DNA from 4 places in the Blautia sp. NSJ-140 genome. Region 1 is predicted to be linked to each of the others. Evidence: riboswitches for the same ligand, from Rfam matches in the RefSeq annotation. Region 1 holds a riboswitch; each other region holds the start of a gene.
What was found. A riboswitch is a leader RNA that binds a small molecule or an ion and turns the genes downstream of it on or off. The one in region 1 is predicted to bind cyclic di-GMP.
Positions count from the first base shown of each region.

Region 2: linked by a shared signal. The riboswitch ahead of MUB50_RS15080 (response regulator) and the one ahead of MUB50_RS09560 (ABC transporter substrate-binding protein) in region 1 are both predicted to bind cyclic di-GMP.
Region 3: linked by a shared signal. The riboswitch ahead of MUB50_RS03185 (hybrid sensor histidine kinase/response regulator) and the one ahead of MUB50_RS09560 (ABC transporter substrate-binding protein) in region 1 are both predicted to bind cyclic di-GMP.
Region 4: linked by a shared signal. The riboswitch ahead of MUB50_RS15110 (GGDEF domain-containing protein) and the one ahead of MUB50_RS09560 (ABC transporter substrate-binding protein) in region 1 are both predicted to bind cyclic di-GMP.

Region 1 is NZ_JALIFS010000007.1:27,959-35,961, reverse strand. Features, by position in the region: gene MUB50_RS09590 (ATP-binding protein) at 1-482, shown strand, start outside; gene MUB50_RS09585 (response regulator) at 475-1,206, shown strand; partial or broken gene MUB50_RS09580 (MATE family efflux transporter) at 1,224-1,604, shown strand; gene MUB50_RS09575 (transposase) at 1,754-2,851, opposite strand; partial or broken gene MUB50_RS09570 (IS200/IS605 family transposase) at 2,860-2,934, opposite strand; gene MUB50_RS09565 (hypothetical protein) at 3,143-3,319, shown strand; cyclic di-GMP riboswitch class I at 3,463-3,538, shown strand; gene MUB50_RS09560 (ABC transporter substrate-binding protein) at 3,639-4,502, shown strand; gene MUB50_RS09555 (5'-nucleotidase C-terminal domain-containing protein) at 4,442-5,482, shown strand; gene MUB50_RS09550 (ATP-binding protein) at 5,629-7,779, shown strand; gene MUB50_RS09545 (transporter substrate-binding domain-containing protein) at 7,906-8,003, shown strand, end outside.
Region 2 is NZ_JALIFS010000015.1:27,548-35,550, forward strand. Features, by position in the region: gene MUB50_RS15065 (ATP-dependent DNA helicase) at 1-553, shown strand, start outside; gene MUB50_RS15070 (serine hydrolase) at 677-2,143, shown strand; gene MUB50_RS15075 (RidA family protein) at 2,238-2,609, shown strand; cyclic di-GMP riboswitch class I at 2,809-2,884, shown strand; partial or broken gene MUB50_RS15080 (response regulator) at 2,982-3,182, shown strand; gene MUB50_RS15085 (Hpt domain-containing protein) at 3,230-3,589, shown strand; gene MUB50_RS15090 (response regulator) at 3,669-5,168, shown strand; gene MUB50_RS15095 (ABC transporter substrate-binding protein) at 5,203-7,053, shown strand; gene MUB50_RS15100 (hybrid sensor histidine kinase/response regulator) at 7,059-8,003, shown strand, end outside.
Region 3 is NZ_JALIFS010000002.1:150,109-158,111, reverse strand. Features, by position in the region: gene MUB50_RS03185 (hybrid sensor histidine kinase/response regulator) at 1-1,568, opposite strand, end outside; cyclic di-GMP riboswitch class I at 1,801-1,891, opposite strand; gene MUB50_RS03180 (IS3 family transposase) at 2,091-3,005, opposite strand; gene MUB50_RS03175 (transposase) at 3,002-3,286, opposite strand; gene MUB50_RS03170 (DUF4368 domain-containing protein) at 3,531-3,812, opposite strand; partial or broken gene MUB50_RS03165 (IS110 family transposase) at 3,838-4,014, opposite strand; gene MUB50_RS03160 (hypothetical protein) at 4,415-4,972, opposite strand; gene MUB50_RS16930 (hypothetical protein) at 5,043-5,171, opposite strand; gene MUB50_RS03155 (sensor histidine kinase) at 6,130-7,488, opposite strand; gene MUB50_RS03150 (response regulator transcription factor) at 7,493-8,003, opposite strand, start outside.
Region 4 is NZ_JALIFS010000015.1:39,268-47,270, reverse strand. Features, by position in the region: gene rlmB (23S rRNA (guanosine(2251)-2'-O)-methyltransferase RlmB) at 1-293, opposite strand, end outside; gene MUB50_RS15130 (Mini-ribonuclease 3) at 304-729, opposite strand; gene cysS (cysteine--tRNA ligase) at 714-2,123, opposite strand; gene ispF (2-C-methyl-D-erythritol 2,4-cyclodiphosphate synthase) at 2,125-2,616, opposite strand; gene MUB50_RS15115 (sn-glycerol-1-phosphate dehydrogenase) at 2,688-3,953, opposite strand; gene MUB50_RS15110 (GGDEF domain-containing protein) at 5,229-6,278, opposite strand; cyclic di-GMP riboswitch class I at 6,578-6,653, opposite strand; gene MUB50_RS15105 (ATP-binding protein) at 6,817-8,003, opposite strand, start outside.

The DNA of each region.
Region 1 (8,003 bases):
GATTGAAGTTTAAATTTACGGATCAGCTTTTGGATGAGGTAATAGCAGAGTCACTTCGACATATCGGCCGGAAGCATGATGCGTATAAGATCGTGGCGGACTGTGAAGAACTTGTTCTTACACGTATGGACGTGCATCTTATTATACAGGTTCTGGTAAATTTGATCGATAATGCGATAAAATATACGCCGTCAGGCTCTGTCATCAGCATTCGGGGGTTCAAAAAAGCCGGGAAAGCGCAGATAAGCGTGGAAGATAACGGCCCCGGAATTCCGGATGAAATGAAGCCACATATTTTTGAGATGTTTTATACAGGGAAAACGACCGTTGCAGACAGCCAACGGAGTCTGGGGCTTGGCCTGGCACTTTGCCGCTCTATCATAGAAGCTCACGATGGAACCCTGGTTCTTTCGGATCATGCTCCGCATGGATGTAATTTTACTTTTACTTTACCATTAAGCGAGGTGACATTAAATGAATAAGACATTAATTCTGGTAGTTGAGGATGACAGACCCATACGGAACCTGATCGTTACCACATTAAAAACACATGACTATAAATATCTGGCTGCAGAAAATGGGGCTTCAGCCATTCTGGAGGCTTCATCACACAATCCGGATATCGTTCTTCTGGATCTGGGTCTTCCTGATATGGAAGGAGTAGAGGTAATAAAAAAAATCCGTACCTGGTCGAATATGCCTATTATCGTGATCAGTGCCAGAAGTGAAGATATGGACAAAATAGAGGCACTGGATGCGGGTGCAGATGATTATATCACAAAACCATTTTCAGTAGAAGAATTACTTGCGCGTATCCGTGTCAGTCAAAGGCGGCTTGCCATAACGCAGGCAGGAAAACAGCCGGAAACATCTGTTTTTGAAAATGGTGGATTAAAGATAGATTACACGGCTGGCTGCACATTCCTGAAGGATAGAGAACTGCATCTGACGCCCATTGAGTATAAGCTGCTATGCCTTTTATCACGTAATATTGGAAAAGTATTGACACATACATATATTACTCAGCAGATATGGGGACGCTGCTCGGAAAACGATGTTGCTTCTCTCAGGGTCTTTATGGCAACACTGCGGAAAAAACTGGAGCCCGAAAAAAACGGTGTACAATATATCCAGACACACATAGGAATCGGATATCGCATGCTCAGAATCGAGAAACCTGAGCAGGAAACGAACTCTTCTTTGTGAAGTCGGAGGGGGCTAACGGAAGCAGTCTGTTTCTGGGAGTGATCATTTATGCGGTTTGCTTATTGTTTGGTATCTTTGGGGTGAAAGCATATATTTCATCGCAGACAGTAGATACAGAAGTACTTAAGATGGGGGTCAGCTATCTGAGGATATGCTGCGTAATTTCTTTTGGTATTATTTTCTTTTCTCTATTTGAAAAGTTACTCCAGGCAACAGGCCGTTCTCTTTATTCCACAATTGGTCAGGTGGTTGGAGCGGTTGTAAATATCATCCTTGATCCGATCATGATCTACGGTATTGGACCTTGCCCGGAAATGGGAGTGAAAGGCGCAGCCTACGCAACTGTAATTGGACAGGTAGCATCAGCAGTATTACTGCTCATTTTTCATATCAAAGTGACATGCTCCCACCACTTAAATCTTACGATTTTGAAGTGGGGGCTTCCTGCTCGATTGCCCTTTAGGGCAAAGCTAAAACAGGCTATCCCCGCGTGTCCTGCGGTTTTGTTTTTTATGTTTATCCGGTTACGGAATTTTTTCTTGTGCCGTCAGGCACATTCTTTATAGATCCTTTTTCCTTCTTCCCGGATGTTGACTGCTGCATTCACATCCCGGTCCATCCTGTTTCCACATTCACAGACATACATTCTATCCGACAATGCTAGTTCCTTTTTCTTATGTCCGCATACACTGCAGATCTTGCTGGATGCAAAATAACGGTCTACTTTTATAAGATGTTTTCCGCGCTCTTCCAGCTTGTATCCAAGCATGGACAGAAACTGCCCGTACCCGTTATCCTGCACGCCTTTCCCAAGATGCAGGCCTCCGGACATTCCCTTCAGGTTCAGATCTTCCACGCATACTGCATCATATCTTTCAGCAAGCTCCCTGCTGAGCTTATGCTGGAAATCTTTTCTCTGGTTCTTTATCTTTTCATGACATAAAGCTACCCGTTTCTTCTGTTTCTGATAGTTCCGGCTTCCTTTTTCACAGTGGGAGAGCTTTCTCTGTTCCTTTGCAAGTTTTTTCTCTGCTTTTCTGTAAAACATAGGATATCCAGCTCTTTCTCCTGTAGAAAATACACACATTCCCTGCATGGCAAAATCGATCCCAAGAAATCTCTCTGCCGGTCTTTTTTCCACGGTTTGGTTCTCACAGCAGAACAAAAGACTTGCAAAATATTTCCCGGATGGCTCACGGCTCACAGTTACGGATCTCAGCTTCCAGTCTGACGGAATCTGCCGTTGGAGTTTTATCTTTATGGCAGCCATCTTCGGAAGCTTCAGATGGCTATCCTGCAAAAGGATATTCCCGTTTACTGCATTGGTCGTATACGAATTTCTTGTATGCTTCTTTGATTTATAACGTGGAAATCCGCAGGATGGTTCCCGGAAGAACTTCCGGAACGCACTTTCCAGATGCAGCTGCACATTCGCCAGGGCAAGGGAGTCTACCTCCTTCAGCCAGGGATATTCCTTCTTATATCCGGCCGGTGTGTTCCGGAGCATCTTTTTTTCTTTCTGGTAATAGCTGATCTTGTCCGCGAGCATCTGGTTATAGATAAAGCGGCTGCAGCCGATTGTTTTCTCTATCTGGACTTTCTGCTCTTTATTTGGATAGATCCTTATTTTTACGGCGCGGTTCATTCTTCTCACCTTCTGTATTTTATAACCATCACCAGGTGATAGTATAGTAGAAATACTGAATGGGAATTATTGTCTAATTCCATTATATTTATCATTCATTTTCTTTTATCGACTGATATGTATTTATGAACTAATTGTTCTTTTTTAGTATACTACATCAGGGAATGGAGAACAAGTGTTTCTTTTGTACTATAGGGATTTTTTGAGCAGATATGCCCAGATGTGCAATTCATCTCACCACCTGAAGAGGTGGGAGAATTCTTGCTACATTTGTTAAAAATGCAGAATGAAATGAAATTGACAGATGAAAGTTGGATCAGTTATCAGCAAGGAAAAGGTAATGAAGAGTATCAGAAGTATATGGAAGATCTGACAGAAGAGCGGGAGGAAGTTTTAAGGATATGGAACAATCTGAATACAAATGAGCAGGAAACAGTAATGTCAATGCTTCATGGACTTCGAAAGTAGGAGAACAGTTCGAGTATATGTATCGGCTGTTCTTTTTTTGTTTTTGAACGTTAAAACGGTAATTTTTTTCTTGTGCATAGTAGAACGTTAAAGTATAATAAAATTAGTTTTTTTTGGCATAAGTTTAAAAGCTATATCTATAATAAGGAAATCGGCAAACCAGATGAAAGTCTGGGACGCAAAGCTACAGGGCCTGTAAAATGGCAGCCAGTTGCATGAAATGAGGTGCACTGTCTGTCTGACAGTGCTTTTTTAACGATGTTATTTCATAGACGTAACAATAATGATTTTATCAGGAAAGAATAAGGAAAATAAAAGTATGAAAAAGGTAAAAAGTTGTCTGACAGCAGTGGTGTCAGGTGTACTTGTAGCAACTGCTGTCTTGTCTGGATGTGGACAGTCAAAGAAAGAGGTATCTAAAAACGATGATCATCTTACCGTTTATCTATGGGAAAATCGTTTGATGAAAAATATTGCACCCTATATCCATGAACAGTTCCCAGATCAGGATATTGAATTTATTATTGGTAACAATGATACCGATTTATACAGTTATTTTAAAGAACATGATGAATTACCGGATATCATAACAGTACGTCGATTCTCTGGAACAGATGCACAGGACTTACAGCCTTATCTTATGGATTTTGCTTCTTATGATGTTGTTTCCAAGTACTATTCTTATGCGGTGCAATATTATAAGAATGATGAGGATGAAATCCAGTGGCTGCCAATCTGTGGTATTCCGCAGACGATCATTGCCAACAAAACACTGTTTGATCAGTATGGCATAAAGATTCCAGAAAATTATGAGGAATATGTACAGGCTTGTCAGCAGTTTTATGATAATGGCATAAAACCGTATTCCATGGATATTGGTGAAGACTGGTCTAATAATGAAATCATCCAGGCAGCGGCAATCGGTGAGTTTACAAGCCTGGATGGTATTGAATGGCGAAACGGTGCAGAGACTGCAGCGGATGAAGTAAAGTTTGATGATACATTATGGAAACGTATTTTTCAGAAACCAGTCAGTTTCTTAAGGACTCGCACTTTGGTAAAGAAGATATCAATATTGACATCAATACAGGAACCCAGATGTTTGTCGAGGGAAAATCAGCAATGTTTCATGGACATCCGACGGTTATGCAGCAGCTGCAGAAACAGATGGATGCGGATCTGATCCGTATTCCTTACTTTTCACAGACATCGGATGAATCCTATGTGTACATGACTCCGTCCTTAAACATTGCATTTAACAAAAACCTGGAAAAAGACCGGGAGAAACTGGATACTGCACTGGATGTGCTGGATTGTATGATTTCAGAAGAGGGGCAAAAGCTGATTGCGGATGGAAGCGGTGTTATTTCATTGAATACAGATGTTCCAACCATGATGCAGGATGTGCCTGGACTGGAAGAGGAAATTAATAATAATGCTGTTTATATCCGGTATTCCGCTCAAAAATCATTTGATGCAAGTCTTGAGGCTGTTCACGGATTACTGTCAGGAGAAATGGATGAAACACAGGCTTATGATACTTTTTGTAGTGCAATAAATCGTAAAGATCCAGAAGAAAAAGCAACGGTGAATTTTGAAAATGAATATTCCATTTCACTGAACGATAGAAATGGCCGTGATGCAGCATCTTCCATTTTAACTACGATCAGAGAAGAAAATGAGGCACAGCTGGCTCTGGCACCATATTATTATTTCACTTCCTCTATGTACAAAGGAGAATGCACCAGCAGCCGGGTTGGCATGATGACAGCGAAGAGTTCAGATACAGCATTATATGTTGCAAAAATCAATGGTAAACAGGTTTGTGAACTCGTGGAAAATTATCTCGCCGATGCTGATGAGAATTTTTATGTAACCAATAAATACGAATTACCAATTGCATCCGGTATGAAAATGATCGTCAATCAAGAGGAAAGTGGATTTTCATTAAAGGACTTGACAGTTAATGATAAGAAAATAGACAAAGAAAAGGAATACTCGATTCTTCTTACAGACACCACAATGTCTGTATTGAAAAAAATAAATTCGAAATGTGAGATTGAGCAGCTTAAAGAGACAACATTATCAAGTGCATGGATCGAAGCAATGTCAAAAGGACAGCAGCCGTCAGCACCGGAAGACTATATAGAGGTTGAACAGTAAAAGTGGAGATAGAACAAACGGTAAATAAAAGAAAAAAAATAACAAGGCTGTTGCTTATACTACTTATTATTCTTTTAAGCTTAGGTTGTATCAAGTATCTGATAAGTAAGTCTAAGAAGTATATCAGCGAAAACGGAAAAAGCAGTATGGGAGCTGTTGTTGAACAGATACAGCAGACCTATGATCTTCAAGTGAGTGGGTACTACAGCCAGCTGCAGTTGGTTGAGGAATTTTTACTTCATGAGAGGGAGCTGTCTCTTGAAACGGATGTGAACAAAAGTTTCTTTGAGGCATGGGAAAAAGAATCGGAAAGTACCCTTATATTCATTCAGGAGAATGGTCAGGCAATATCAGCAGGTGGAACAAAAATGCGGATTGATATGCCAAGTAAACTTCTGCTGGACTTAAAGAATGGATACAATATTGGAAAACTGGTGCGTCTTGATTATGATCAGAAGAAAAAAGACGGTTATCTGGTTGCAATCCCATGTCAGGAATATACGATCGATGGGGAAACTTATACGGCAATTGGAACTGTGTATGATCATTCGAAACTGGATTCCATGTTAAAACTGAAAGGTTATGATGGGAATGCATATTTGTTCATGTTGGATCATGACGGAAATATTACGTATACGAACCAGAGTGGTGATAAATACCTGCGTAATTATTCTTTGTTAAAACATTTAAAAGGGGAACAGGCTGTTACAGAAGAGGAAGCTGATTTGTTCAAAAAGAAGTTTGATAACAGAGAATCCGGAGTTGCACTTTTGGGAAAACAGAACCCCTATTATCTGGGGTATTGCCCGATAGAAAGCAACAACACCATTTTGGTATGCATTGTGGCAAAGGGAGTTGTTGACAATGTGCTGATGGATTACCAGAAAACGGTGCTGTTTACAACAATACTCATGGCAGGTTCTATACTTTTACTTTTTGCCGGATTATTCTACAGTATTTCCAGACTTAGTCTTGCAGATCAAAAAGCAGAATATGAAAAAAGAAATAATGAACTTCATTTACAAACAATGAAGGAAATGGAAGTAGTCAATCAAAAACTGAAAAAGGCAAAGAACGTTGCAACAGAGGCTTTACAGACAGCTGAAAATGCAAATAAGGCGAAAACGGATTTCCTGTCTAATATGTCACATGATATTCGCACACCTATGAATGCAATCATTGGTATTACATCTTTGATCAGACATGATGCAGGTAATAAAGCAAAAGTTATAGAGTATGCAGATAAAATAGATATTTCATCACAGCATCTGTTAGGAATTATCAATGATGTTTTGGATATGAGCAAGATTGAGGCAGGAAAAACGGTTTTTAAGTACTCTGATTTTTCAATTTTGGAATTTATGCAGGAACTTGACACTATATTTCATTCTCAAATATATGAAAAGCAGCAGACTTTTACAGTCATAAAAGAAAATATTCACCATGAGTGGGTGAATGGTGATCAGGTTCATTTGATGCAGATTTTCAGTAATCTGCTGTCTAATGCCATAAAATATACGCAGGAGGGTGGAAAAATTCAGCTTCTGGTAGAAGAATGTGAGACAAAGTCATCTGTCTATGCAAAGTACCGCTTTTTAGTCTATGACAATGGTATGGGAATGGCGTCAGATTTCAAGGATACAATTTTTGATGCGTTTACCCGTGCGGAAAGTTCTCTTACAAACAAAATACAGGGAACCGGACTTGGAATGGCGATTACTAAGAACCTGGTTGAGGCAATGGGAGGTACCATTGATGTGGACAGTGAACTGGGACAGGGAAGCTGTTTTGAGATTCTCATGGATCTGAAAATTGCAGAGGATAGAACGGCCGCTCTGGCAGCACAAGAAGAAACAGATGAGCAGGATGGAAATATCCTTCAGGGAATGAGATTCCTGTGTGCAGAGGATAATGAGCTGAACGCAGAGATCCTGACAGAACTGTTAAAGATTGAAGGTGCGGAATGTACTATCTGTGAAAATGGCGAAGAGATTTTGAAAGCATTTGAACAGTCTGCTCCAGGGGATTATGACATGATCTTGATGGATGTGCAGATGCCTGTTATGAATGGTTATGAGGCAACGAAAGCAATCCGCAGAAGTTCCCATAAACTGGCAAAGACGATTCCTATCATTGCCATGACTGCCAATGCATTTTCAGAGGACATTCAGCATTCTCTGGCAGCCGGTATGAATGCACATATTTCAAAACCGGTTGAGATGAAGGTGCTGGAAAAGACGATCAGAAGCATAAAATCTGGTGGGGGGGGTACCGAACCGCAGGTTATGGAACAGTGACAAATGGATTTGATGCGGCAGTGCAATTTTATTAAACCAGGAGGTTGACAAGGAGATGTATAGAGAAATATATTTGACAGACAGACAGACAGACAGACAGACAGACAGACAGACAGGAGATTTAATATGATTTCGAGAGCAAAGAAATATGTGGCAGTGTTCCTGGTTTTTGTATGCGTGTGTATGATATTTTCTCCCCAGACTGCATATGCAGCCGAGGACAG
Region 2 (8,003 bases), on a different contig from region 1:
GCCGGGAAATTATATGGTGTTTTTTCCGTCGTATCGTCTTATGGAAGACGTACTGCAGGTTTATGAGGAAGAATTTTCCGTAGACTGGGTGCGCTGCGTGTGTCAGACACCGGATATGACAGAAAAGGAACGGGAAGGATTTTTGGAGGAATTTCAGGAACGGGAAGGTACCCTGGTAGGGTTCTGTGTCCTTGGAGGGATTTTTTCCGAGGGTGTTGATCTGACAGGGGAAAGTCTGATCGGGGCAGTGATCGTAGGAACCGGACTTCCCCAGATCGGCAGTCAGCGTGAGATCCTGAAAGAGTATTACGATAAAAAGAATCACTGTGGTTTTGATTATGCATATCGCTATCCGGGTATGAACAAGGTGCTTCAGGCCGCCGGGCGCGTGATCCGCACAAAAGAGGATAAAGGCGTGATATTGCTTCTGGATGACCGCTTCTGGGACCGGGATTACCAGGAAATCTTTCCCCGGGAATGGCAGGACCGTACAGGCTGCAGGCTGGATACGGTAGAAGGCGCAGTGGAGACATTCTGGAAGAGGTTTACTTGACAGAACGGAGAAATCCGATATACTTATAGAGTCTTTATCTGGAAAATCACCGGAGGAATGCGTGGATGCCGGATCAGGACAGGAAACTGTAAAACAGGATCATAAGAAAAGTGAAAGAAGTATATGAGACGAAAAAAAATATATAAAGTATTGGCATTTTGTCTGAGCACAGTGATGCTCGCACAGCCGGTTTTTGCGACAACAGTGCAGCAGACGGCACAGGGAAGCCTTGGTTCTGTTACGGAGGAGTCCCAGATACTTCCAATTCCCGGTGAAAGCGGGAAATATATTCTGAAAAGCAATGGCTTTTACTGCCTGAATGAAGATGGAACCAAAGAAAATACTCCGGCAGTGTATTATTTTGATCATTTTGAGATCGACGGAACGGTTTTTGATGGATATTATTATCACGACGAAAGCGGTAAGTTTACAGCGGGAAACTCGCATATGGTCCAGATCACCGATCTGAAGGCGCCGGCAAAAGACGGCAGCGGTGCGGAAGTTTCTTTTGACGGCTGTTATATGGTAAACAATCTGGGAAAACTCAGCGCCTCTCCACAGGTACGTTATATGGATAATCTGGTGGTGGACAAAACAACGTACAACGGGCTGTATTATTTTGATGAATATGGAAAAATGGTTACGGATCCGGGTATCCATTATCTGGAAATGAATGTTGCAGGACAGATGTTTGACGGATATTATTATTTTGGCGGAGAAAACGGCGTTCTGCTCCAGGAAGAGGGAGAGACTCCGGAGGGATTTTCCGTTGATGCATCCGGAAAAGTCGAGACTAAAGATCTGGGAATGGATGGCCTTGAGAAACGGCTTGCGGATCTTCTTGGAACCTATGAGGGTACATGGAGCGTTTATGTAAAGGATCTGACCAGTGGTCAGGAGTTTGAACAGAACAGCCAGTCGCTGTACTCAGCCAGTCTGATCAAAGTGTTTGTCATGGCCCAGACCTATGCCAACATGGATACAGTCCTTCAGAGCGAAGCGGCAAAAATGAAAAAAGATGTTACAGATCCGTCCGTATCCACAAAGGTCAATGATCTTCTCTGGAATATGATCACAGTCAGTGACAATGAATCCTTTAATGAGCTGGTACGTCTGCAGACAGCATCGGGTGTTTTTAAGGACGGAGCGCAGGCTGTAAATGGATTTCTTGCGGAACAGAAATTTGCAGATACTTCCGTTCAGCACATCTTAAGCCCGTCCTCTTCAAAGGATGTCGGCCTCGGCGGCAGGAACACCACTTCCGTAAAAGACTGCGCAGAGCTTCTTTTCCGGATCTATAAAGGAGAATGTGTATCGAAAGAAGCTTCGGAGGCTATGCGTAATCTGCTTCTGAACCAGCAGGTTACTACTAAGATCCCCAGCGGGATATCTGCGTCCGTGGAAATTGCAAATAAGACTGGAGAAACGGATACGGACCAGCATGATATCGCCATTGTATATGGAAAAAAGACTACATATATCCTCTGTGTGATGTCAGAAGACTGTAAACCTGGGGACGCAGTTTCGCATATCCGGGATATTTCCGGTATTGTTTATAATTATCTGAATATGGACCTTGACCAGGGGTGATCTGTGAGTTAGAATAAAAAACAGCTGAGTAAGATCCTGATGGATATTTCCGACAGAGAAGTATCCGAAATGTTCATGAAAGGAGAATTCTATTATGAAGACAGTACATACAGACAAAGCACCTGCAGCAATCGGACCATACTCCCAGGCTATCATCCATGGAGATACGCTTTACACATCCGGTCAGATCCCGGTGGATCCGGCAACTGGAGAGGTAGTTGGAACAACCATCGAGGAGCAGGCTGACCGTGTTATGAAGAATCTCGGAGCAGTTCTGGAAGCTGCCGGTTCCAGCTATGAGAATGCAGTCAAGACAGTATGCTTCCTTGCAGATATGAACGATTTTGCGGCATTTAATGAAGTATATGCCAAATATTTCGTAAACAAACCTGCACGTTCCTGTGTTGCAGTCAAGACACTGCCAAAGAATGTTCTCTGTGAGGTAGAAGTGATCGCAGCAATCTGATGATTTGATAAAAAATCCCTGTTGTCTGATTTCAGTCAGACAGCGGGGATTTTTTTCGTGGGGATAAAGTATTTTCTCTGTTCTGGAGCGCACTCCTTTTTTGTTTTCAGGCGTTGAAACGGTAATATTTTTCTTGTGTACAGTAGAGCGCTATAGTATAATAAGACCAGTTTTTTGGTATACGTGTAAAAGCTATAATAAGGATGATCGGCAAACCAGATGAAAATCTGGGACGCAAAGCTACAGGGCCTGTAAAATGGCAGCCAGTTGCATGAAATGACGTGCACTGTCTGTGAGACGGTGCTTTTTTATGGTGTTATTCGGTTATGAACAAGCAGCGAAGCGGATTGCGAATATCCGCTGTGATCGAAAGTCATTCTTATGGACATTATGATGCCGGTAATGAATGGTTATGAAGTTGCAAAGACAATACCGATCATTGCAATGACAGCAAATGCATTCACGGAGGACAGAATAAGAGCAAAAAAAGCAGGGATGGATGAACATATTGTTAAGCCTGTTGATCTGGGATTACTGATAAAAGTAATTCATAAATTGGTGGAATGTAATTGATGTAGCAATGATAAATAAGCAGTGAAACATAATAGGAGGACAAAATTATGACAATACAGGAATGCTATGAAGCTATCGGAGGAAATTATGAAGATGTTTTAGGACGCCTTCGAAGCGAAGCACTGATTCGGAAATTTACATTAAAGTTCCTTGAGGATCAGAGTTACCCGCAGTTAAAACTGGCATTGAAGAATAGAAATTATGAAGATGCTTTCCGCAGTGCACACACATTGAAAGGGGTTTGTCAGAATCTTTCTTTTGACCGTCTGTATGAGGTTAGTAATGAGTTAACAGAACTTTTGAGAGATAGAACCGGAGCGCAGCCGGGGATATCGGAGGCAATGGAAAAAGTAACAGAAGTATATGAAATGATGATTGAAGAAATAAAGAAGGGACTGTCGAATTAAGTGATGCGACACGACTTTCTGTTTTTGACCGGGTGTCCGGAATATCATAAAACCCACATGGATAAAGGAAATAAAAAATATGGATAAAAGACAAAAGATCCTGATCGTAGACGATTCAGAATTTAACAGGGATATGTTGAAGGAGATTCTCAGAGAAACTTATAATTACCTGGAAGCTGAAAATGGAAATCAGGCAATTCAGATTATGGGAGAAAATCCGGGAATCGATCTGATGCTTTTAGATATCAATATGCTACAGATGAATGGTTTTGAAGTTCTGAAATGGATGAACCAAAGTCGGTGTATAGATGAAACTCCGGTAATCATGATATCTTCTGAAGATGCTGTTGATACGATGCGTAAGGCATATGAGCTGGGAATCACGGATTATATCACACGACCGTTTGATTCTGTGATTGTAAAGAAAAGAGTTCAGAATACCCTTGGACTCTATATGAAGCAAAAGCATCTGATCAATGTGGTTTATGATCAGGTTTACGAAAAAGAAGAAAATAATAATATTATGATCCGGATTCTGAGTAATGTATTGGGATCACGTAACAGTGAGAGCAGAGAACACATCCTGCATATTAAAACAGCAACGGAAATGATGCTGAGACAACTGGTAAAAATAACAGATGCTTATCCTATGACAGAGGCAGATATTTCTTTGATCACAACAGCATCTTCTCTTCATGATATTGGTAAGATCCGTATTTCGGAAGAAATTCTGAACAAACCCGGCAGACTTACCGATGAAGAATTCAAGATTATGAAAACTCATAGTGAGCTTGGTGCAGATATGATCCGGGATATGCATTTCCCAAAAGACAATTCATTGGTACGTGCTTCATGGGAAATCTGCAGATGGCATCATGAAAGATGGGATGGAAAAGGCTATCCGGATGGCCTGAAAGGAGAAGAAATACCAATCTCCGCACAGGTGGTGTCGATTGTCGATGTTTATGACGCACTTACAAGTGAAAGATGTTATAAGAAAGCATTTGATCATGACACAGCGATTCAAATGATCCTGGATGGGCAATGTGGACAATTTAACCCCATCCTCCTTATGTGTCTGAAAGAACTGAGTCTTCAGCTTTCAAAAATGATTGATAAAGAGATGGATGATACTAGCTATTACCATGAAGTACAGAGACTTTCAAATGAGATACTCAGCGACAGATCTTTACCGAATCATAATTATTCACAGAATGTTGTCAGGGTCATGAAGGAAAAACTCGATTTCTTCAAATCGAACAGTGGCATGAATTCAATTGAGTACAATACAATTTCAGGTCAGCTGACTATATTAAACGGAAAGCAGCAGATATTATGTCAGAGAAATAATCCGAATTTCAATCTGTTCAAAGAATTCGGAGTAAATGAAGAAGATGTTCATCATATTCAGGCTTTATTACATCAGACATCTGTACAAAATAAAGAAATCTCTGTGCAGATAAAAGCAACGGTGGAGAATGTCCGCCAAATGTATAAACTGAAGTTGCATACATTGTGGTCGCCTTTAAAGAAGGATGGATACATCGGGGTCGTTGGATATTTTAATATTGTAAAATAGAAAAATGCAAAGGAGGCTCAGAAGGAGGATCCCAATGAAAAAGAAAAAATGGAACAAAGTTTTGCCGGTGTTCCTGGTGATGGTGGCAGTTATATCACTTTTGTCAGGCTGTGGCGGGAAGAGCGCGGAAAAAGAAGATGCAGATACGATCACGGTGTATTTGTGGAGCACAAACCTGTATGAAAAATATGCACCATACATCCAGGAACAGCTCCCGGATATCAATGTTGAATTTGTAGTAGGGAATAATGATCTGGATTTCTACAAGTTCCTTAAGGAAAATGATGGATTGCCGGATATTATAACCTGCTGTCGTTTTTCACTGCATGATGCAAATCCTCTGAAAGACAGTTTGATGGATCTTTCCACAACAAATGCGGCAGGGGCTGTCTATGATACATACCTCAGCAATTTTATGAATGAGGATGGAAGCGTAAACTGGCTTCCCGTGTGTGCGGATGCACATGGTTTTGTAGTGAACAAAGACCTTTTTGAAAAATATGATATCCCTCTTCCGACAGATTACGAAAGCTTTGTCTCTGCCTGCCAGGAATTTGACAAAGTGGGGATTTGCGGGTTTACGGCAGATTATTATTATGATTATACCTGTATGGAGATGTTGCAGGGGCTGTCTGCATCAGAGTTGTCTTCTGTGGCCGGACGTAAGTGGCGTACTACCTACAGTGGCCCGGATAATACAGAGAGAGAAGGTCTGGACAGTTCCGTCTGGCCGGGGGCTTTTGAACGTATGAAACAGTTCATCCAGGATACAGGGCTTAGCCAGGATGATCTGAACATGACTTATGATGATATAGTTGAGATGTATCAAAGTAACAGACTTGCCATGTACTTTGGCAGCTCTGCCAGTGTAAAAATGTTTCAGGATCAGGGTATTAACACAACGTTTCTTCCATTCTTTCAGGAAAACGGTGAAAAGTGGATTATGACTACACCATATTTCCAGGTGGCTTTAAACCGCAATCTGACACAGGATGAGACACGTCGAAAGAAAGCAATGAAGGTACTGAACACAATGCTTTCGGAGGATGCGCAGAACCGGATCATTAGTGATGGACAGGATCTGTTAAGCTACAGTCAGGATGTGGATATCCATCTTACGGAATATATGAAAGATGTGAAACCTGTGATAGAGGAAAACCACATGTATATCCGTATTGCGTCAAATGACTTTTTCTCTGTTTCCAAGGATGTGGTTTCTAAGATGATCTCAGGAGAATATGATGCAGAGCAGGCTTATCAGTCATTTAATTCCCAGCTTCTTGAAAAAAAATCCACTTCTGAGAATATTGTGCTGGATTCAAAGAAAACTTATTCCAATCGCTTCCATACCGGTGGAGGCAATGAAGCCTATTCTGTTATGGCTAACACCCTGCGCGGCATCTATGGGACGGATGTACTGATCGCAACCGGAAACAGCTTTACCGGAAATGTGCTGAAAGCCGGTTATACAGAAAAAATGGCAGGTGATATGATCATGCCAAATGGTCTGGCAGCTTACAGCAGCAAGATGAGCGGTGCTGAACTGAAAGAGATAGTTAAAAACTTTGTAGAAGGCTATGAGGGAGGCTTTAATCCGTTTAACCGTGGCTCTCTGCCGGTGGTCAGTGGTATTTCTGTGGAAATCAAGGAAACAGAAGATGGTTACTCATTGAGCAAAGTTACAACGGGCGGAAAACAAATTCAGGATGAGGATACTTTCACGGTAACCTGTCTTGCGACACCAAAATACATGGAGGCTTATCCGGCAGATGAGAATATTGTGTTTGATGGAGGAGATACCACTGTGAAAGATACCTGGACAGGATATGTTTCAGATCGTGATGCCATTCTTGCAGAACCTGAAGATTATATGACTCTGAGGTGAGAAGAATGGATATTAAGAATCATAATACAGATAGAAAGAAGCCTGTCAGGAGAAAACAATTAAAGGCAGCTGTCTTTATAGCTGTTTTGGTGGGAATTGCTTTGATGGTTTTCCAATATTTTGGATTTGTGTCGAAAACTATTTATGAGGAAAGTGTATCTCATCTGACGGAGGTTTTTCATCAGTCTGATAATATGCTGAGAGAACTGACAGATAAGAACCTGACCTATCTTCATATGTGGGGTGAGAATCTGCAGAATACCGCCAGTGAAGAAGAAATTCGTGATTATATAAAGAAAGCGCAGGAAGATGCAGGATGTTTAGAATTTTATTTTCTGTCAGCTGACGGGAACTATAAGGTGATAACAGGCGAAACCGGGTATCTTGGATTACAGGAAAATATTGAAGAGGAGATCCGGCAGGGAAATGATGTGATAGCAAATGCAGCAGTTCCCGGAAAATCCCAGCTACTTGTTTTTGCTACACCCAGGGCTCATGGAATTTATCAGGGATTTGAATATGATGCGATTGCCATTGCTTATGAAAACTCTGATATCATAGATGTACTGGATATTTCTGCTTTTAATGGAAATGCCCAGAGTTTTATTGTTCATCCGGATGGCCGTGTTGTGGTCGATCATTCTTTTGAGTCATGGGGGAATGTGTATAATTTCTTCGGTGTTCTGAGAGAGAATTCCGATATGTCTGAAAAAGAGATCAATAAGCTTTCGGAAAAGTTTAAAGCAGGACGTACCGATGCGATGCTGGTGAATCTGGATGGAAGGAGCTACTATCTGGTCTATGAAAAATCAGATATCCAGGACTGGATGTTTCTGGGACTTGTCCAGGCGGATATTGTCAATGCCAGTATGAATAGCCTGCAGCGTAGTACAATGCTTCTTGTTGGCATGATCGTGCTCTGTATTGCCGCCTTTTTTATCAGCCTTATC
Region 3 (8,003 bases), on a different contig from region 1:
TTTTCCAGCTTTCCATTCTTCCATTCCAAGGGAATATAAGAAGCGATTTTATAAGTCTTTTCATCCAGGCTGCAATACTCAAACTTATAAATATCATTTTCACTTTTCAGTTTTTTCCGAATATTATCCGGGGCTATCAGGATATCTATAGCTTCCAATGGTTCCAGTGTCTTATATTTTTCAAGAACCTGCATCTGAAAATCATGATAAAATCCCAGAGGTTTATATATCATCTGTCCATTCAGATTGTAGAATTCATATCTGTCATTTTCCAGATCACAGACAACAAAGCGGTCAACCAGACGCACTATGCTCTGGATCAGCTGCTCCATGGAAGCATTATCTGCTGCCATCTGCAGATGCCGTGCGCTCTCTACCTTTGTCTCTGTGATATCACGCAGAAAGATCATGGCATATTCTGAATCCTCTATTTCGCCACGTATGACCACATTGCGGACCCATCGTTCTTCTCCATTCAGAGTGATACGGCACTCTAAAGCCAATTCGGTTTCCAGCCCCTTCAGCCTTTCTGCAATATAACCACGGTCGTAAAAAGAGGATACCGCCTTCTTATCTGTCTCCACAACATAGGAATCCACAAAATGCCGGATCAATTCATCCCACGTATGACTCTGTTCAAAGACGGTCATCAGGGACGGTTCAACCTTAAAGGTATCAAAAGTATTCGCTTCCAGATTCACATAATACTCGCACAAATCTGCTTTCGTAAAAGCCCGGTGGAAAGCAGCAGATTTTTGTGCCTGCATGATTTCTTTTTTCTCCCCATCAATGTTAATAAAAATCCCGGCAATCCTGCTGGCAGAACCATCCAGACGGCGTATTACTTCTGCCGATGCCCGAAACCACTGGTATTGATTATCCTTCATTCTCATACGATACTCTACCTGGTATTTTATCTGGTTCGTCTTATCCTTAATTGCCGCCTGAAGCTGCACCATTACTCTTTCTTTATCCTGTGGATGCAGAAGACCTGACCAGGATTCCAGTTTATTCGGAAAGTCCAGGGTGTCATGATAGCCAAGCATTTTTCGAAATTCATGACTCCAGTTTGCATTCACAATCTCACTGTTTTCGTCACAGTCAAAATACCAGAAGCCGGAACAGATAGCCTCATTGAGCAGTGCCAAATTTATATGATCCCAGTTGACCTGTACGGACATAACCCAGATCTGTCTGCCCGCCTCATCTGTCGCATCCTCTTTACAAAGCCGTACATTATTCACTGTACCGTCTGCTGCAAGGATCTGTGCTTCCCCTGTTCCGTGAAGCTGCAAAAAACGGTCTCGCTCCAGTATATCTTCCTCGTCATAAAAGAAGTTTCTCAATGAGCCTTTTGTCTGTTCCATGAAAGTATCGAATGTATATCCTGTACTATGCAACAGCAGATTATCCACAGACAAAATAGACAGGTTTTGGTCATAAGATCCTGTCATTATACCTACCCCGCCATTATTTTCCAGTGTTTTCTGTACGGCCTGTGACATGGCCTGTGTCTGCCCCGTTACAGTCTCACCTAAGGAATATATTTTGTCTTCATAATTTTTCATTTTATAAAAGTCCTCTCTCCGTCTTATGCCTTCTTCATCCTGCTTTTATCTGTATACAGAAAACCTGTCCCTGCTAGTTTTGTTACCCATTTTTGCATACAAAAAGGACATCTGCCAAAATCTGCCAGTGTCCCTACTATATTCTTTAAAATCACACATCTATATAGTATAAAAGGTATCGGAATCTCTTCTGTTCAAACATCTTCTCCATATATTATGATGATATGGAAACAGTGGCAACCGGCTGACATGGTCAAACTTTCTGACTTTAGTCCCTTCTGGCTTTGCGCCCCTGCCTTTCAACAGGTTTGCCTTTAAAATAATTTTCATTTTTTCCAAAAATAAAATACCATGTGGTTTTTCTTACGTCAATAATATTTTGGTGGAAAATTTACATATATTTTAACCGAATCAAGTAACTCCCCTGTGGAGATTGCGAAAAGCAATAAGCAGTGGGTGAGGACCTGCTTTGGTCCTATGTCAAGATTTAGTACACGTTAAAATGAGAAATTTCTCCCCATTTTAACCTGCCAGAATCTCAGCCTCAGTGTGCGTTCTTTCATACACTCGTTCGAATTCGTTTGGCGACATATAGTTGCAATGGCTATGAATTCGTTTCGTATTGTAGAAAGCTTCCAGATATTCAAAAATCAACTGGTATGCCTGCTTATAGTCGCGAATTTTAAAGCGATTGAGCCATTCACGTTTGATAATAGAATGAAAGGATTCAATGCATGCATTATCCCACGGAAAAGCTTTCTTCGAATAACTGCGCTGCATATTTTCGGTTGCTTTTTTATATTCCTTTGCAACATATTGGCTGCCACGATCCGAATGGATAATTAATGGTTGATCGATATTTCGGCGAGCTTTGGCTTTGTTTATAGTATCAATCACGCAAGATACTTCCATTGTTTCTGAAAGCGTCCAGGCTATGATTTTTCTGGAAAATAAATCCATAACACTGGTCAGATAGACAAATCCATCTATTGTCCAGATGTAGGTAATATCCGAACACAAGACTGCATTCGGACGATCAGGATTAAATTGCTCATCAAGGATATTTTGTAATTCAGTGCTGAAATCGGAATCTTTTGTGGTGATCGTCCATGGTTTGCTCCACTGAGCACGGATCCCCATTTGGCGCATATATGTACCAACGGTTCTTTCCGAAATGACTTCACCAGTTTTTCGAAGTTCTACAGTGATTTTCGGAGCACCGTAGTTCTGCTTGGAATCATCATAAATATCCTGTATTTTTGCTTTTACAGCTTCACGACGTTTTTCTGTATCAGAAGGTATGTGATGGAGCCATGCAAGATATCCTGAGCGAGAGACACCTAAAAATTTCAACATTCCGGAGACGGAAACCCGGCGTCCAGCCTTTTGGGCAGCTTCCGTCTTCTCAGACACTTCAAGATAAATGGCTTCCGTCATTTTCCCAGAATGTTGATTGCTTTTTTTAACACATCAAGTGCTTCTTGGGCATCACGTAATTCACGTCTGAGACGGGTAATTTCCTTCTGCTCATCAGATGCATAATTACCAGAACCACGAACAGGAATATCACCTGATTCCCGGAAGTCTTTCAGCCATTTTGTTAATGTGCTGTATCCGATGCCAAGATTTTCTGCACATCCACGTACTCCGAGATCTTTGTGATCCTGATAGTACTGGACTGCATCAAGTTTAAATTGTTTGTCATGTTGCTTTGCCATATGAGCTTCTCCTTCAGCATGCCTCTATTGTATCATGCTTATGTGTATTTGGAATTTCTTATTTTGGCTTGCATTTTTCGTTATTACGGATTCTTCTTTCCTCAATCTTCTTAGCGTACTCAGGATTCTCAGCAACTTTCTTTTTAAGATTTTCCCGATAACGTCTGTTAGATTCTCTCTGTCTTTGTAAGAGTGCTTCATATTCGGCTGCTGCCTCTGGATCAGTATCTTTATTCTCTTTAAGCTATTGTCTGCGGTCTTTTGCACTTTGAGAGATTTGTTCCAGTCTTTCTTTTTTACGTTTCGCTTTGACTTTTTCTTCTTTCCTGGCTTTTTCAATTTGCTTTATTTCTTCTTCCTTAACTGGTGCTACAAATTGTCCAATGAAATTGAAGTAAATATCAATACGCTGAATACATTTCCCTCGTCCTCCGGTTGCTTCATGAACCACGATTTTTTCAATGAATTCATTAAGCATCGGGGTTGTCAGTTCTTCAATATGCTTATACTTGTTTACCAGTTTCACAAAACGATTGGCCTGCGCCTGCTTCCTTAAATGTCACAAATCCAGCCTCTGTGTTACTAAATTTAAAAGGTTTCTTTGAATACTCGATTCCTCTGTAATCAAAAGCTCTGGCGTAGTGCGTCTCACTTCCGACATCAATTCCAAGTACCAAAGTTTTTTCTGTAATAGCTTCAATTTTTGCGTTCTGTGTGTTAGACTTCATTGTAGATACCTCTCTGTTCAATAAGATTTTTACTAACCTGCCAGTCAGTAGTCTTATTGTACTCTGAGGTATTTTCAATTTTCAACATCCACGATTTTTATTATACAGGAAGCTCCTTCCTTATCTGCACCGATTGGATTCAGGGTGGAACCAACAGCCTGTGTAACAAATACTTCATAAGCACTCCTTTCCACTTCTGGACATTATGTCCAAAAGTTTTGTAAACACAAAAAGGGGCAGCTACAAATCTTTGCGGTCTATAACTGCCCTTACGCTGTTGTAAATTATCATATCATTTATCAAGTATCAAGATGTTTATAATTTCTCTACTTTGCGTTGTCCAAGTTCATATCCTTTCCTCTATACTTCCATACAAAAAACTTTTTCATAACAACTTATATCAAATAACTCCATAATAATCTGGATCTAAAATAAATTCTCCTTCTGTTTTATCAAGCCACTTTTTTGCCATATTAATAGCATCAACTAAACATTTTGCAAATTTTTCTATTGCCGCATCGTTTATATACCAAGGGGATACTAAGAATCTTTTATCAATCTCCACCATTGTGCCCGCATATAGTACTTTTCCCGAATCAGTTCCCATCTTTTTTAATAACAAACAGGAATTATTAGGATTATCTGGATTCAGCTCTCTTCCTGCAACTACATTCAAATATGGAACAGGTTCTAAAACAGCGCTATACAATATATTTTTTGCCCTATCAGATATAAGATATTGATATCTTCTTACCCAATCAATCAGTTCCAATACTAAAACAGCCCATTCAACTTGATATACATTTGATGTAGTAATTGCAGAAAAAATAGCTTCGCCCTTTCTTTTCACTTCTTCTAAATCATTATTTGCAAAGAATCCCAATACCTTATGATTATCGGATAATATATCTATAATTTTCTCTTCTGTAAAATTCAAGACCTCAGGAACTTTCGCCAAACTATATGTCGCCAAACGAATTCGAACGAGTGTATGAAAGAACGAACACTGAGGCCGAGCTTCTGGCAGGTTAAAATGGGGAGAAATTTCTCATTTTAACTTGTACTAAATCTTGACATAGGACCATCTCATGTGCTTCGCTAATAAAGCGAATGTTCTCTTTCTTGTTACTTACTGCTCCTAACGCTGTGTTGTTCATAGTGAACCTCCTTCTGAAATTGAATTCAAAAAGACACTCCATTTCTGGAATGCCCCATAAAAAATAGGGACACCCGCTTTTAACAAGTATCCCTATAATCTATCAATGATCTGATAGCTCTCTATTCATTTTCATATTCAAGATTCTTTGTGTTCCCCGTACTGAGGTCTAACGCAACAACAACGGTTACTTTCTTCACAAGGCTCTTTTCTTTGTGATTTTCACCTATTTTTCTGAAACTGAAAAACTCCACAAAGTGCGTAAATTCAAGGATTTCTACATATTTTTCCTTTGTAGCAACACCACCGTCTCCACATGCATAGCATATGAGAACATGTCTTCTCCAAAATCTGTTCCTATTTTCTGAATGTGTTTCCTTAAAGAATTTCAATGGTTTATAAAGATTATTAAGAATGCTCTTTGATTACCCAAAAGTCCATTTACCGGCATGTGAATTTCATCAAAACGTTTTTTGCTTAGTTTTCAAACAGAAATTATGGCAATTCTGTCAAGCGGTTCACGTTCAATTAACTTGAATTCTAATTTTGGGGCTATACTAAAGAGAATAGAAGAATCAGGAGCATTAGTAGTATCATATAAAACGCCTCCTATACTAAACTGAGAGTGGTGTTGTAAAGCAACCTCAGAGTTTAGTATAGGAGGCATTCCTAATGGACATTTAAAGTTTATCGTACATTGTATTCTGAATGTTAATAATTTCTATGACGAAAGGCAATACTCTTTGCACATTTCATGCTCATAGCAATATACCATATCTTTAAAGAATGGTATTGTTTTCAAGAATCTAAGAATAAACTATTATAACCAGTTTAATAAAAAATGCAAAATTAATCCATATTTAAGTATAATCTGACCTTTTGAAGGTTGTGATGAAGGGTTTAATCTTTTTGCTTATCTCGGAAGATTGGTTTTACAGGAATTTAAAATCTCCCTTTTTTCAGCGCGGAAAAATTAAAGCAGCTTCGCATCCATGTAGAGAAACATTAGCAAGTTTAAAACTACCATTATGAACTGCTGCAACTTGTTGGACAATCAGCAATCCAAGCCCATGCCTCAAATCAAGCCGATCATCTATGCTTTCCATATAATGCGGTTTTTCTTCCAACTCTTGCAGCTTTTCCTCAGATAACCCTGTTCCGTTATCTGTAACCGACAAGATAAGCTGACTTTTTGACACTGCAAGAGAAAGACAGATATCACAGCCCTGCGGATTGTGTTTCATGCTGTTCTGGACAAGATTGTTCACAGCCCGTGAAATCAATCTGGCATCACATTCCAAGACGACATTTTCGGAGTCAGGGGCAATCTCAATTTCTATATTGTAGCTATCAGGGATTCCCGTGTTCAATAGATCTGCCACATAAGTTCGCAACAGCTTCGATAAGCGAATCACCTCTTTATGAAGCGGCTGCATCTCATATTCCAACTGCGATACTAAATTCAAATCCTGTACCAGCTCTTTGATTTTTACACTTTGCTTCCGTACTATTTCCGCCTGTTCCCGAATGCTCTTGCTGGCAGCTTCACTTTCTGCGATACGGCCCGCATATCCCATAATCATGGAGAGCGGTGTACGGATATCATGGGAAACGCCGCTGATCCAGTTCGCCCTTGCTTCATTTTGCCTATTCAAAATGGAAGAAGCCTTGTTTACGCTGTTTGCAATTTCCGACAGTTCTCCGCTGATATGAAGTGAAACCGGCTTTCCGTCTGCCAGAGTTTCCACAGCGGATACAATCGGTTCGGTATTGTGAACGATTCTGCGTTTGGAAAAGTAATAAGCTAAGAAGAAACATAGCACATCCAATCCCAGCATTCCCGTAACAAAGATGGGAAGCCGTCGAAGTGCCGCAATGGAATAGTAATTGCTGGTGAGTTTTGTATAGCTGTCTGTGGGATAACCCAACACCAACAGCCCATCATCGGTGTTCCATACAAAAACCGGGTAATCCTCAATATACCCTTTTGAAAATAGTGCGACATCTTGAATGGTGTAACTTTCTGGCACATTGTCCGGCAAATCAACCGACCAATAACATTGTCCATCTGCGTTCAGGTAGATTGCCCAAATATGATTCTGCCGGAGTTTTTCCACTACATCATTCGATAATTGTTCCGGCGTAGCGGCAGCAGCAGTCATTTCCAACATAAATTGCGGGGATGAATCTCCATAATCCTCGGTTACGATCTTTTGAAATGTCAGACCGAATATCACCGCGTTAAGAAACAGCAGTATCAAGATAAAGACAGCGAACGACACAAGATATTTAGATATATAACTTCCGAATGATCTCATGGCATCACTTCCTTGCTATCAGCTTATAGCCCAAACCTTTAATGGTTATCAGGGACACGGGTTTTGATGGATCGGTTTCAATCTTTTCCCGGACGCGCCGGACATGGGCATTGAGGCTGTTTTCGTAACCAAAAGGATTGTCTCCCCAGAGGGCTTCACAAAGCGCATCTACGGTAACAATCTTTCCAGCATTACGAGCAAGCGTTTCAAGTAAAATGTGTTCTTTGGCTGTCAGGGAGATAATCTCGCTGTCCTTATGGACTTCGGCCCGGCTGAAATCAATCGTACACCCATTTAAAACAAGCAGAGGCGAATCCTCTTTGTAGGTTCGCCGCAGCACCGCATAGATACGCAGTAATAATTCCTGCGGCATAAAGGGCTTTGAAATGTAATCGTCTGCCCCAAGCCCCAATCCTGATAATTTGTCTGCTGCCTCGTCCTTTGCTGTTAGGAAAATGATCGGCACATTGGTAAAAGTGCGGAGCTGCTGCATCAGAGAAAAACCGTCCCCATCC
Region 4 (8,003 bases), on a different contig from region 1:
TCAAGAAGAATGATAAACGGAGGCTCTCCTTTATCCTCTGCTTTCTTTAAGATATCCTCTACTGTGGAATAATCATAAGCCGCAACCTGTGCGATCACTCCCTGATGTGCACCAGTCTCGCTCATGGAATCCAATCGTTCCTTTGGAACAAATTTTACAATGGTATCATGTTTTCTGGCTTCTCTTGCGATGGTGCGGACCGGTCCGTCCTGACAACCATCCAGAATAAACAGTTTATCAACACATTTACCGGAACGAAATGCCTCAAGTACCGCATTTCTTCCTTCTATCATTTCAGTCAATTTAAATTTCCTCCTTCTCAAGTCCTGCATGGACCAGTTCCAGTATCCTTGAAAAATCCTCTTTCAGGTAAAGATATCCCATCAGCGCCTCAAACCCTGTGGCACGCCGGTAATCCGCCATGGTGGCATGTTTGGCCATGGTAGCGGAATGGGCATTTCTTCCTCTTCGATATACACTTTTTTCTTCTTCTGTCAAAAGTGGTTCGAGGATCTCCATCATACCCGACTGTGCAGATGCTTTTACAAGGCTGCTGGCTTTTTTGTGGAGACGATTTACCGGACAGTTCGCTTTTTTCACAAGAATAGTACGGATCACCAGCTCATAAACACCATCCCCGATATAGGCCAGTGTCAGCGGCGAATAAGTCCGAAGATCTGCGTCTTTCAGATCAAACAGCTCTTTAAGTTTCTTTAAGCTCTCTGCCATTTCACACCTTCTCTTGTATCTTTGAGGATGATACCTTTTTTCAGGAGCTCATCACGGATCTCATCTGCTCTCTTGAAATCCTTTGCCTTTCTTGCAGCCTGGCGCTCCTGGATCAGATCCTCGATCTCTTTGTCAAGAATCTCTTCTTTTTTCTCGATTTTCAATCCCAGCACATCACTGAGCTTAAAAAGTTCCTCATAAAGGCCACCTGCAAACTCTTTTGAGCTGTTCTCATCTACGTTTGTGTTGGCAAATTTAACAAGCTCAAAAATTGCCGCAAGCGCATCTGCGGTATTAAAATCATCATCCATGGCCGCTTCAAATTTGGTAACAAAACCTTCTGCCTCTTTGAGAAGCGCAAGCTCTTCCTCTGTGATATTCTCTGACGCCCCATTGTCTTTACGGTCACTGAGCTTGCCTGCCGCCTCAAGGATACGCTCCAGAGAGTTCTTTGCTGCTTCCATCAGATCTGCGCTGAAGTTCAGCGGACTTCTGTAATGTGCGTTCAGCATAAAGAAACGAAGGACCTGAAGATCATACTGTTCACCGATCTGACGAACGGTACGGAAGTTTCCGAGAGATTTGGACATCTTGCGGTTGTCGATGTTCAGGAAACCATTATGCATCCAGTATCTTGCAAAAATTTTACCATTGCAGCACTCACTCTGTGCGATCTCATTCTCATGATGCGGGAAGATCAGATCCTCACCGCCTGCATGGATATCGATCTCTTCTCCAAGATATTTCTTAGACATAACAGAGCACTCAATATGCCAGCCAGGACGTCCGTCGCACCACGGTGACGGCCAGGACGGCTCGCCCTCTTTCTTTGGTTTCCAGAGCACAAAGTCTAACGGATCTTCCTTCTGATCCTCACCGGACACCTTAAGAGAACGGAATCCTGACTGGAGATCATCCAGGTTCTTATGAGAAAGCTTGCCATAATCTTTGAATTTCTTTACACGGAAATAAACGGTCCCGTCAGCTGCCGGATATGCATATCCTTTATCAATAAGAGTCTGGATCATGTCGATCATGCCCTGGATCTCCTGTGTAGCCTGGGGTGCAGTTGTAGCAGGTTTTACATTCATATCTGCCATATCCTTCTTGCACTCTTTGATATAACGGGTAGAGATTTCCTCTGCGGAAACACCCTCTTCAATGGCCTTCTTGATGATCTTGTCATCTACATCGGTAAAGTTGGATACATAATTTACCTCATATCCTTTATATTCCATATATCTGCGCACCGTATCAAAAATGATCATAGGACGGGCATTTCCGATATGGATCAGATTGTATACCGTAGGTCCGCAGACATACATTTTTACTTTTCCTTCTTCCAGAGGTACAAATTCCTCTTTTCTGCGTGTCAGTGTGTTAAAAATCTTCATGTTACTCTTCCTCCAATTTCCCGATTCTGTACAGGGAGCAGATCGCCTGTGAGGAGATACCCTCTCCCTGTCCTGTAAATCCAAGGCCTTCCTCTGTTGTCGCCTTGATATTCAGCTGTGATATTTTAATCCCAAGTGCTTCTGCGATATTTTCTCTCATCTTCGGAATATGCGGCGCCATCTTCGGTTTCTGAGCAATGATGGTAGCATCTATATTTCCGATCGCATAGTCGTTCTCCTTCAGTAATCCGGCAACATGCACCAGAAGTTTCACACTGGAGATTCCCTTATATGCAGGATCTGTATCCGGAAAATGCTTTCCGATATCTCCAAGAGCCGCAGCCCCCAGAAGTGCATCCATGATCGCATGGATCAGAACATCCGCATCCGAATGGCCCAAAAGACCTTTTTCCCAGGGAATATCAACACCACCAAGGATCAGCTTCCTGCCCTCTGTCAGTTTATGTACATCATATCCCATTCCTACTCTCATCAAACCGTTCATCACTGCCTTTCCTGAAAATTTATGTCAAGTCAAAAGAACCTTTTATGAGCTGTTCCCGCTCAGTATGTGAGCATTTTCCGGAGTCTTAAAAGGCTCAGCCTTCTTCTTGTATACGGTGCAAGTCTGAGACTTTCCTCGATTGCTTTTCCCGGCAGTCCGATATCCCGGACTCTGCTTATGCAGCCGACGATACTCATCATCTCCTGCATATCTGTAACTGCCGGAAGAAAATCTATGATCTTAAGGATTTCCGGAAGTGCACCGGAAAATGTTTCTATGCTCACATCATCCAGAAGTTCCGGAGTGTTTTCTTTTTCAAGTGCTCCAAGAATCCCTTTTCTGCCGAAGGTCTCCTGCAGGAGTTCTCTGTCTCCGTCTGCAAAAGCATGCACTCTGCAGGTTCCTCTTCTGATAGCATCTGCAAGTTTTTTATATTCCAGAAGGACCAACATGGTTGCTGCTGAAACCTTCTCACCGTGAAGAGCATTCAGATGGCCATTGACCACTTCCATATCCCAGAGGTGGACCATATGGTGTTCCGCTCCGGATGCCGGTCTGGAGTTTCCTGTCATCTGCATGGCCAGTCCGGAAAGGATCAGTGCATACATCAGCTTCTCACATGCATCTTTCTCTCCTGCTGCGATTTCTTTCAGATTATCCTTAACAGTCCGGATCGCTTTTGTTTCCAGATTTACCACCTCTGTACAATAGTATTCATTCATAAGAATACTTGCTATCTTCCAGTCTGCCAGCGCAATGTATTTTCCCAGAATATCCGACACCCCGGCTGCTGTAAGCCTTGCAGGCGCCTTTGCAAAAATATCTGTATCCGCAAAAACAAAAAGCGGCGCAGATGCCTGAAATACTTTTTTTACACCATTCCAGGTCATGTCTGCTACTGTGGAAGTAAATCCGTCTGAACTGGCTGCGGTGGGCACAGAGACAAAAGGAATCCGGTACTGATGGGCAACAAAACGACTGAGATCATGGATCGTCCCTGCTCCAACAGCAAGAACAAGATCGATGTCCTCTTCCATATAATTCTCCACGATCTCCACGGCACGCTCATCTGCCTCAAGACCTTCAGCATCCAGGATCAGTACCTGACACCGGTCATAGATATCCTCCATCAGTTCCTCTGTAGCTTTGTAACTGTTCGTGTCACAGATCAGAAGCGGGGAAATATATTCTTTCAGATCACCGTCTGACATTTCCTTTTCCAGTTTCCCGATAGCTCCTGATTCAATTACAATTTCTCTAACGTCTATGTGGTGCTCCCTCCCGCAGCTGCAAGGTCGGGCAAAATCGTCCGCATCGACTCGCATGTACTTATGTCCTCCTGACTTCTTTTAATGATTCACAGCGTATTTCTCTGTTCGCTGAATGATACAATATTACAGTTTGGTATTATACAGGATTTTTTTTTATTACGCAACGATAGAGTTCAACTTGTTTCATCATATAGCAAAAATCCTTTATTTTCAAGAATTTCCGGTGTTTCTACGCCAAACAATGTTTCGTCTGGTTGCGTCTATTTTCTTTTGTTTGTCACAAAATTTGTCACAAAAATTGTCATAATAAAAAGCCACGCCCAATAAAGGGAATGGCTCTGATTATTACATTACATTTTCAAGCTTTTTCATTTCATTCTGTAAACGTGTAAATTTTTGCCCTAAATGTTCTGCTGACAAAAAAGCTCAAAAGCAATATAACGACCGGAAACGCAAAAAGAATCCTATCCAGATCGAACACAAAGCTATTGTTGATATGCTCCGCAATCGTGGCGAAGATTACAATGATTTTGTTACAGAATCCTACTATTACAGAGATTTGATTAAGGGAAAGAAAGTTTCTCCTTGCCCTAATGACTATAACTCTTCTATTCAAACTCAAAAGCAGTATGAAGAATGGTTAAAACAAAAACATCAAGAATTGACAAAAAGGCCAAAGAAACACCCGGTACATTAATTTGCACCGGGTATTTTTATATGTTCCATTCTGTTCTAAGTTGTGTTATACTGACTGCGTTGTCCAACCGAGACCCGGCAACGGGGGGAGGTGAACACATGGAAATAGTCATATCTTTTTTGGTGGCTGTTGCGGCAGGTGTGACTTGCCATCTCATTTGCAAATGGTTAGACAGTCATAACAAGGACAACGAATAGCCTAGTGGATGCTCAACCACTGAAATAAAAAGAGAAGAACCCTCGCATGTATTGGTGGTACATACGGGGGTTCGTTCTTTGTTCACATGGAACATCGTCATATCTTTTTTGCCTACTGGCATTATAGCATATGCCGATCATGAAATCAATATGCTTCGTCTTTGTAAATCCGTGATTTTTCCGCCGTTTGTCACAAAATTGTCACAAAATCATATTTTCAAAGCATCCCACACATCCAGAAATGCTTTAAAATCAACACTTCCCAGGCTTCACAGTATAAATATATTGCTTTCTTTTTTATTACGCAATAACGTGCTTTGACTTGTTTCATCTTATACCAAGAATCCTTTGTTTTCAAGGATTTCCAGTGTTTCTACGCAAAACAATATTTCGTCTGCTCGCGTCTATTATCTTTTATCTACTCTGAGCTGAAAGCTAATTATATTTCTTGCATATCTGTTTATTTTTATACATATAAGCATCTGCAGCATCCAATAACATCTGCATTGTACACGACATATCATCGGAGGATAATGCCCATCCGCATGCATAGTCGATTAGTATTTGATTTTCATAACTATTTAATCTGTCTTTTTCTCTGTTCAGGGATTTTAATATTTCCTTAATTTTCGCCTCGCTTGTATGATAAATGACTGCTATAAACTCATCTCCGCCATATCTTCCAACAAAATCCTTTTCTGGAATAACACTGCGCAAAAGCTTTGCGAAATTTAATATTAACTGATCTCCTGCGGAATGTCCCATTGTATCATTTACAGTTTTTAAATTATTTAAATCAAACATTATGCAAGCTGTAGGATCTGTAATTATATCTTTTTTATTAAGAAGCTCATTACAGGCATTTTTATTTGGCAGCCCAGTATGGGCATCTATGAATGCTTTCTGTTCCAGCAGTCTGTTTTGCATTGCCATATGCATTGCCCTTAGAGTCTGCATAATAACCAATATCACCAGACTCAACATATCAAGTGCCGACAAAAGCTCTATAGTACGAATCTTTACAGCGATCTTTTCTGAATAGCTTTCTGCGGAAGAGACAGTTTCATCTGCCATCGAAAAATATATTTCACTCATATTAACAATGTCTGTATTTTCGTATCCCTTGTTTCTTGCTGCTTCAATTTCTGTTTTCAATTTATCCCAGTAATCACTCTGGATTTGCAATTTTTCCTGGTATTCTTCATCATTGAGTTTTACCAGATCATAATGTCCATCCTGATATCTCAATCCAAGAAGAATATCATCCAAATATTTAATTAACTCTTCATCTTGGTTTCCTGTAATTTCTAATTTTACTTCACGCTGTGTAACTCCACGTACCAGACCTGCATAATTTATTACGCGTGCTGTCCCCTGCAGCCTACTAATCTGAATCATCATAAAAATAATAAGAACTACTAATATCAATATAAGGAAACTCTGTATAATACCTATTATATTTTTACTTTTCTTGTTTGTCTGCATTTCACAATTTATCCCAAACCTTAAATAATATTCATTTACTTTCCTACAGGAAATCAAATGACAGACTTTTGGCCAGTGAACTTTCATTAAGAATATTAATCTTTGAAGATGGAATGACAGTTGCAGCAGTTTTCTTGCTGCTTTATAACTTCCGCTAACATCAACAGCAGCTTATCAATCCACTCATGTCATTGATGTTTGGATCATAAACTGTCCGTGTACAAATATCGGGAAGATCATCTCCTGTTGATAAATCATTCCTCAAAAAAAGCACTGCCAGCCAGACAGTGCATCTCATTTTATGCAACTGGCTGCCATTTTACAGGCCCTGTAGCTTTGCGTCCCAGACTTTCATCTGGTTTGCCGATTTCCTTATTATAGCTTTTACACGTATACAAAAAAACTGGTTTTATTATACTATAGTGCTCTACTATATACAAGAAAAACATTACCGTTTTAACGTCCAAAAATAAAAAAAGAACAGCCGATATATATATCGAACTGTTCTCCCACTTCCGAAGTCCACGCAGCATTGACATTACCGTTCTATATATTTTGTGATGACAGATATTAAAATCCTCATATCAACCGGCTTCGCCACATGATCATCCATTCCGGCATTCAAAGCAGCCTGTACATCCTCTGCAAATGCATTTGCTGTCATTGCAATAATAGGGATCTCCTTTCCGTCCGGACGCTCCGACAGATTTCTGATAGCTTTTGTCGTTTCATAGCCATTCATTTCCGGCATCATGATATCCATCAAAATCAGATCAAAGGTCCCCGGAGCTGTATTGCAAAACTGTGCCAGGGCAGATTTTCCATCGACAGTCCTGGTTACGATCATCCCTTGTTCTTCCAGCAAAGCTGCTGCTATCTCTGCATTTAAATCATTGTCCTCTGCCAAAAGGATATTCCTGCCTTCAAGGATTTCACTGGCTGTTCCCGAGCTTTCATCGTGTTTTTTTGCATAATAGCTTTCATCCGCTATCCTGTGTTTTAGTGTTACAGTAAAGGTGCTGCCCTTTCCAGGCTCACTCTCCACATCTATTGTTCCGCCGAGCTGATCAACATATTTCTTTACGATTGACATTCCCAATCCGCTTCCTGTGATTTTGCTCTTTGTAGTGTTTCGCTCACGCGTGAATGCGTCAAAAATCTTTGTCAGATAATCCTGGCTCATACCGATTCCGGTATCGCTCACCCTGGTCCTTACCATCATGTACCCGGGCTCATCACATACTAATTCGTCTATGTTTACCATAACAGAACCACCGGATGGAGTATATTTTATGGCATTGCTCAGGATATTCGCAAATATTTCTTTTACCTTGGTAGTATCTGTCAGTATATGTTCATGCTCTACATTTATTGTGTAATGAAGTGCAATATTCTTTTTCTTTGCTTCATCATCAAATATTTCAAATAAAGTCTGCCGAATATCTTCAATCCGGCCATAGTTCTCATCAATTTCCATCTTTCCGCTCTCAATCCGGGCCATATCAAGTACATTATTTATGATTGACAGAAGAAGATTTCCCGACTGCCGCAATTTTTCCAGATGATCTGAAGTTTCAGGCAGATCCTTTCCTTTTAGTTCTTCCTCCATAAGCTGTGCATAACCCAGAATTGCATTCATAGGAGTACGGATGTCATGTGACATATTGTTAAGAAAACGAGTCTTTGCCAGACTGGCATCCTCTGCTTTTTTCAAAGCGATTTCCA